DNA from 2 places in the Shewanella seohaensis genome. Region 2 is predicted to be linked to the other one. Evidence: riboswitches for the same ligand, from Rfam matches in the RefSeq annotation. Region 2 holds a riboswitch; the other holds the start of a gene.
What was found. A riboswitch is a leader RNA that binds a small molecule or an ion and turns the genes downstream of it on or off. The one in region 2 is predicted to bind lysine.
Positions count from the first base shown of each region.

Region 1 (3,421 bases), on a different contig from region 2:
GCTTATATGTGGAGTGAGATTTTAGCGGCAGATGCCTACGCTTATGTGCAAACTCAAGGTGGCCTAAACCGTGAAATCGGCATGAAATACCGCAAGACGATTCGCGAAGTGGGCAACAGCATTGCACCAATGGAAGCTTACAAAAACTTCCGTGGTCAAGAGCCTACCACCGAAGGGTTATTGAACCGCCGTGGACTCAACACCGCCCTGTAATTTGGGATGTGTGATAGATAAAAAATCAGCCAGCATAATGCTGGCTGATTTGTTTTGAGAGCTTGGGAAATTAACAATGAAGACTCACGAATAAAGCGCTCGCTTACGTCAGGCTTATTTCGCGTTGCTTTGGGATTTGAGTCGTAACCACACAATGCTTAAGACAAACAACACACCACAGGTCAGCAGTCCCGCATTCACCGATTCTGTAAAGCCAAGCACCACATAACCCACCATACTGATCAGCGCCACAATCACAGCGTAAGGCAACTGAGTCACAACGTGGTCGATATGGTGACAGCTCGCGCCAGTTGACGACAAAATCGTGGTATCCGAAATCGGTGAGCAGTGATCACCAAATACCGCGCCCGCCAAAACCGAAGCCAGCATAGGTAACATCATGGCTGTATGGCTGCCCATCGCCATATCGGCGGCAATCGGTAGCATAATGCCGAACGTACCCCAACTGGTGCCGGTAGAAAACGCCGTTAGACCCGCTAACACAAACATCAACGCAGGTAAGAAGGCAAAAGGAATATTGCCTGTGGCGAGGCTTGCCATAAACTTACCGGTTTCAAGCTGGCCAATCACGCCGGCAATGGTCCATGCAAATAACAGGATATAAATCGCAGGCAGCATAGAGCGAGCGCCCTGCACCACGCCTTTGACGACCATCGACTTTTCAACGCCTTGCACTAGGTTAAGTACCAGCGCAACCGCTAAACCAATCAGGGCACCAAAGAACAGTGATGAACTCACATCGGTTTTTTCAAAAGCTGAAATAATATTAAATTCAATACCTTCTTTCGCTAATACCTGGGCACCGCTGTCGATCATAAAATACAGGGTCGCAAATACCAGCACGGTAATAGGTAAGAATAAACCAAGGATCTTACCCGTTTCGGCTTCGGGTAAATCGGCATTCGCTCCGGGCGGTAATCCTTTATTCTCATCATATAAATTACCGCGCTGCGCATTTAATTCATGCTCACGCATAGGGCCAATATCTAAGCCCATAAATGCAACACAAAGTAATAATAATAAAGAGAAAATAGCGTAGAAATTCATAGGGATCATTTGAATAAACACACTCAAATGACCAGAGTCGGCAAAACCGTGGGCGGTTAATATGCCGCCGATCAGCGCAATAATATAAGCGCCCCAACTGGATACCGGCGAAATAACACAAACCGGCGCCGCCGTTGAATCTAATAAATAGGCTAACTTAGCGCGGGAAATATAATAACGGTCGGTGACGGGCCTTGCGACAGAACCCACGACTAAGCTATTGAAATAATCGTCAATAAAGACAACACAGCCTAAAAACATGGTCAGTAATTTGGCATCGCGTTTATTGCGAATATGCAGGCGCGCCCAATCAGCAAATGCCCTAGCACTACCACTGACGGTAATTAATGCCGTGATCATCCCTAATACAATTAAAAAGCCGAGAATGTATAAATTCCAAGAATTTACGCCATCTTCTGACCAAAAAAGTCCTTTTACACTGTTAAATAAAAACTCACCGCTGGCCACAGGTGAAAATTGATTGAGTAATAACACCCCAATCACAATACCTAAACCGAGGGAAAGGAGAACGCGGCGAGTGAAAATCGCCAACACAATTGCGACCACAGGCGGCAGCAGAGAAAGTGCCGAATCGGCGTAACTTACTACAGTCATTGATTATTTCTTCGTCAAAATACGAATGGAGGGCGACTGAACTGGTGGGAAAAGGCAATAGATACCCAAGATCACCTGTCCTATCAGTAGCGCTCCATAGTAACTATTCCTAATATCCGTATCAGAAAATACTATGGCAGTGTTGTACCTATTCGGCACAACCCCAGCAGTTGATCGTGATAAATCAAACCACTTCGGCACCAAATCCTTTCGTGAACGATCAACGGAATCACCCTACTGATCACTACTGATATTTGGTGCGCCTCTACTTCTAAGAACGCCCATGCACGGGCGTGAGGCACATAAAAACATAAGCGGCTAAGCAGTTGCCACCGCAAAGCCGCTTACTTTGACTTAGATCACGGATAAAATCAACCTAGAGTTGAAATCAACTCTGGAACGGCGTCGAACAGGTCGGCTTCGAGGCCATAATCGGCCACTTGGAAGATTGGCGCTTCAGGATCTTTGTTGATTGCCACAATCACCTTAGCGTCTTTCATCCCAGCTAAATGCTGGATCGCACCCGAAATCCCCACGGCGATGTAGAGGTTTGGTGCCACAATCTTACCGGTTTGACCGACTTGCAGGTCGTTAGGCACAAAGCCTGCGTCAACCGCGGCGCGAGATGCCCCAACAGCAGCACCGAGTTTGTCCGCCAATTGCTCTAACATACCGAAGTTTTCACCGCTGCCCATACCACGGCCACCAGAAACGATAATGCCCGCATTACCTAACTCTGGACGCGCAGAAACGGTCAATGATTGAGACACAAACTGAGTTTTGGCTTCAAACACTTTATCTAAGGTGGCAACTGCAGCACTGTTGCCCTGCGCCGCCGCATCGAAGGCGCTGGCACGGACTGTCATCACTTTAATCGCGTCATGGCTTTGTACTGTCGCTAAAGCGTTACCCGCGTAAATCGGGCGAACAAAGGTGTCGCTGCTCACTACGCCAATCACTTCCGAAATTTGTGCAACGTCTAACAAGGCGGCCACACGTGGTAGCGTATCTTTGCCAGCGCTCGATGCTGCAGCGAGGATATGGCTGTAGTTTGGTGCTAAGTCCACCAGCAATTTAGCCACGTTTTCGGCTAAATGCGCTTCATAGGCACTGTTATCGGCGACCAATACTTGAGCGACACCTTGTAGGGCTTGCGCAGCTTGCGCCACGGCGCCACATTGGTGGCCCACCACCAATACATGTACATCATCACCAATTGCACGCGCGGCAGTGACAACCTTTGCGGTATCCAGTTTCAGTGCCGCATTATCGTGTTCTGCTAATACTAAAATGGCCATTTAGATCACCTTCGCTTCATTCTTTAACTTTTCAACCAGCTCAGCTACCGACGCAACCATGATACCTGCTTTACGTTCGGCAGGCGGCGTCACCTTCACCACAGTTTGATGGGCTTTTAGCGTCACACCTAAATCCGCAACAGTGAGCACATCTAATGGCTTACGTTTAGCTTTCATGATGTTAGGTAATGAAGCGTAACGAGGTTCGTTCAAACGTAAATCGGCTG
Region 1 is NZ_JAKILE010000004.1:20,005-23,425, forward strand. It holds gene L2713_RS05535 (M3 family metallopeptidase) at 1-213, shown strand, start outside; gene L2713_RS05540 (Na+/H+ antiporter NhaC family protein) at 328-1,896, opposite strand; lysine riboswitch at 1,976-2,172, opposite strand; gene L2713_RS05545 (electron transfer flavoprotein subunit alpha/FixB family protein) at 2,268-3,194, opposite strand; gene L2713_RS05550 (electron transfer flavoprotein subunit beta/FixA family protein) at 3,195-3,421, opposite strand, start outside.
Region 1: linked by a shared signal. The riboswitch ahead of L2713_RS05540 (Na+/H+ antiporter NhaC family protein) and the one ahead of lysC (lysine-sensitive aspartokinase 3) in region 2 are both predicted to bind lysine.

Region 2 (3,421 bases):
TTTTCTTCGACTTCGTTACCAGCGCTATTCACACGAGTCAGAAGGTTGCGAGCACGAATCGTCAATTCACGTGGGTTGAACGGCTTGGTAATATAATCGTCCGCGCCAATTTCAAGTCCAAGGATTTTGTCGACTTCGTTGTCACGGCCTGTCAGGAAGATCAGACCGATGTTGTTGATTTCACGTAATTCACGTGCCAACAACAGACCGTTTTTACCTGGTAGGTTAATGTCCATAACCACTAGGTTAATTTTGTTTTCCTGCATAGCCTTATGCATTTCTGCGCCATCATTGGCCTCAGTTACCACATACCCTTCTGCCTCGAAAATACTTCTCAGCGTGTTACGGGTAACGGCTTCATCTTCAACGATCAGAATGTGCGGATTTTGCATATTAATTACCTAAATTTTAACCAATTTTATTCTAACCATAAGGACCGCTTACATCGGATCCTTATATTCATAAAATGTTGATACTTCCTCTAACTGCTCTGTGCTTCAAAGGAAAGATCTTTACGGCGACACATCAGGATGTATATAAAGTGCACGTTTAAAGTGTAATACGATAAAACGTAACCAGTATCAACTTCGATAAGCAATAGTTATAAATAGTTCCTTAACTATTGTTTTTTTTTAAAATGTTTAAATGATAACTCAAATGTAGAACACATTTTAAAAGATGTCTGGCTAGCCTTGGGTGATTTCACAGAGGAATCTAACAAACCCTTGTCAAGATTAAGCAAACTTAATGTTATCTGCTCAGCTAGCCAATGGCGTCATTGTACTCGTTTTAGGCATTTGTTAACAAATGAAATGTTAACAAATTTCTGGATGAGGCCCTGATTTACCATGATATTTACTTTAGTCATTGATTAGTATAACTAATGTATTTTTAATTCTTGTGACCTAGTTCACGCCTCTTTGGATTTTGGAGGCGCTCTGCTACACTAACTCGGGTTCATTTTTCGACTAGACTACCAATGGACAACATGACTCAAGATTTGTGGCAGCATTACCAGAAGCCGTTGTTTTTGCTTACTCAAGCATTATCCTGTGATTTTTCCTTTGCTGTAATTACCGCCCATAATCCCGCTTCAACCCTCCTCAGTCCCAGCCAAAACCGTTTACTCGACCGCCAACTTCTCCGTGATATTGAATTAATCGGCAGCCCCTATCGTGCAATGGTGGGCGCATCGCCAGATTTATCCCATATGGAAAAGAGCTGGGCGGTGTTTGTCGACAGAAGCATGGCGCTGCAGTTGGGGAAAAAGTTTAATCAATATGCCATCTACATGGTGGAAAAGGGCGAGGTGAGTTTAGTGCCTTGCACCATCACCGGGCATGATGAAGTGTGTTTAGGCCTGTTTAATGATCACGTGCGTTTGGTTTACGAACTGCCGGATCTAGCGACCTAAGCCGCGCGAGTTTATTACTATTTTTCTTATCCGGCTTTGCCTGTAAAGGGCAAGGCTAGGTCAGTTATTTTTTTAATCCTGTTAATGCCTGCATGATACCTCGCCGCCATTTTTGCTTTGGCTTTACCGCTAAATTGCTCATTGTTTTTAAAAGCGTTTATTGAATTTGTTTATGCGATGTGAAATTAGCATTGACTTCATTAGGGGTTTATTGCTACTTTTTTCGTCCCTTTCCGGCGGAAAGGAACAGAAGAGGAGCGTTAACTAGGTAGTCAGTCAGAGGAGCACAAACTCCAGCGATGATTGATGAGGGAGATTAACGCCGAGGCATAGATGTGGTTGCTGCATGTTTATGTCGGTCGCTTAGGCTGAATCCTAACGATTGTCACCTGTAATTGGTGGAGAGCTTCTGGTGACGATTGCTGTTTCCCTTCTATTGGGGTGCGTATCATTGAGCACCAGGCTCTTCGAACGAAGTTGGTTCGGAGCGTAATCATGTTAGTTAATCAAGATCTTATCCTAGTTTGTGCCGTGTCTTCTGCTTCTGCGGAGGTACGATAATGTCTCTTGTTGTCGCAAAATTTGGTGGTACCTCAGTCGCCGATTACGGTGCAATGAATCGCTGCGCCGATATCGTACTGGGCAATCCCGATTGCCGTTTAGTGGTGGTTAGCGCCTCCAGTGGCGTGACTAACCTCTTGGTTGAACTTACCCAAGAGTCGATGAACGACGATGGTCGTTTACAGCGCTTAAAGCAAATCGCGCAAATTCAATACGCTATCTTAGATAAACTGGGTCGCCCCAACGATGTAGCTGCGGCATTGGATAAACTGTTAAGTCGTATGGCGGTATTGAGCGAAGCGCTAGCATCCCAACGCAGCAAGGCCACCATGGATGAGTTATTGTCCCTTGGAGAGCAGTGTTCGTCGGCATTATTTGCGGCGGTATTGCGCGAAAAAGGCGCCAACTCGAGTGCCTTCGATGTGCGCCGAGTGCTGCGCACCGACAGTCATTTTGGCCGTGCTGAGCCACAGGTTGAGCAAATTGCGCTTCTTTCGTCTGAGCATTTACTGCCGTTGTTATCTGAGCAAGTGATTGTGACTCAAGGCTTTATTGGTTCAGATGAGGCCGGACAAACCACCACGCTTGGCCGTGGCGGTAGCGACTATTCTGCGGCATTGTTAGCCGAAGCCTTAAAAGCCTCTGCGGTTGAGATTTGGACCGATGTGGCCGGGATTTACACGACCGATCCGCGCCTTGCGCCAAACGCCCATCCTATTGCCGAAATCAGTTTTAACGAAGCCGCCGAAATGGCGACTTTTGGTGCTAAAGTGCTGCACCCTGCGACGATCCTGCCTGCGGTGCGCCAACAAATTCAAGTGTTTGTCGGCTCGAGTAAGGAGCCTGAAAAGGGCGGCACTTGGATCCGTCATCAGGTTGAAGATGCGCCCGTGTTTCGCGCGGTTGCGCTGCGCCGCGACCAAACGCTACTCAATTTACACAGCTTGCAAATGTTGCATGCACAGGGCTTCTTAGCTGAAACCTTTGCCACATTGGCAAGACATAAGATAAGTGTGGACTTGATCACCACTTCAGAAGTTAACGTCTCTCTGACCCTAGATAAAACCGGCTCTGATTCAAGCGGCCAAGGGCTGTTGAGCGAGGCGTTGCTGCAGGAATTATCACAGCATTGCCGTGTACGTGTTGAAGATGGTTTGGCACTGGTGGCGATTATCGGTAATCGCATTGCCACCACAGCCGGTATCTGCCGCCGGGTGTTTGAAGTACTTGAACCCCACAATGTGCGCATGATCTGCCAAGGCGCCAGTCCGCATAACTTGTGCGTATTGGTAGCCGAATCAGAAGCGGCGCAAGTGGTTAAAGCACTGCACGAAAACCTGTTCGAAGGCGCGTAATATGCAACCGACTGCGTCGTCTTTAACCATTGGGGAGCTTGCCGCAGGGCAAGCACTCACTCTGCCGATTTACCACTTCAAGCCAAGTGGT
Region 2 is NZ_JAKILE010000001.1:486,708-490,128, reverse strand. It holds gene arcA (two-component system response regulator ArcA) at 1-392, opposite strand, end outside; gene L2713_RS02145 (DUF3293 domain-containing protein) at 980-1,414, shown strand; lysine riboswitch at 1,657-1,831, shown strand; gene lysC (lysine-sensitive aspartokinase 3) at 1,975-3,330, shown strand; gene L2713_RS02135 (succinylglutamate desuccinylase/aspartoacylase family protein) at 3,332-3,421, shown strand, end outside.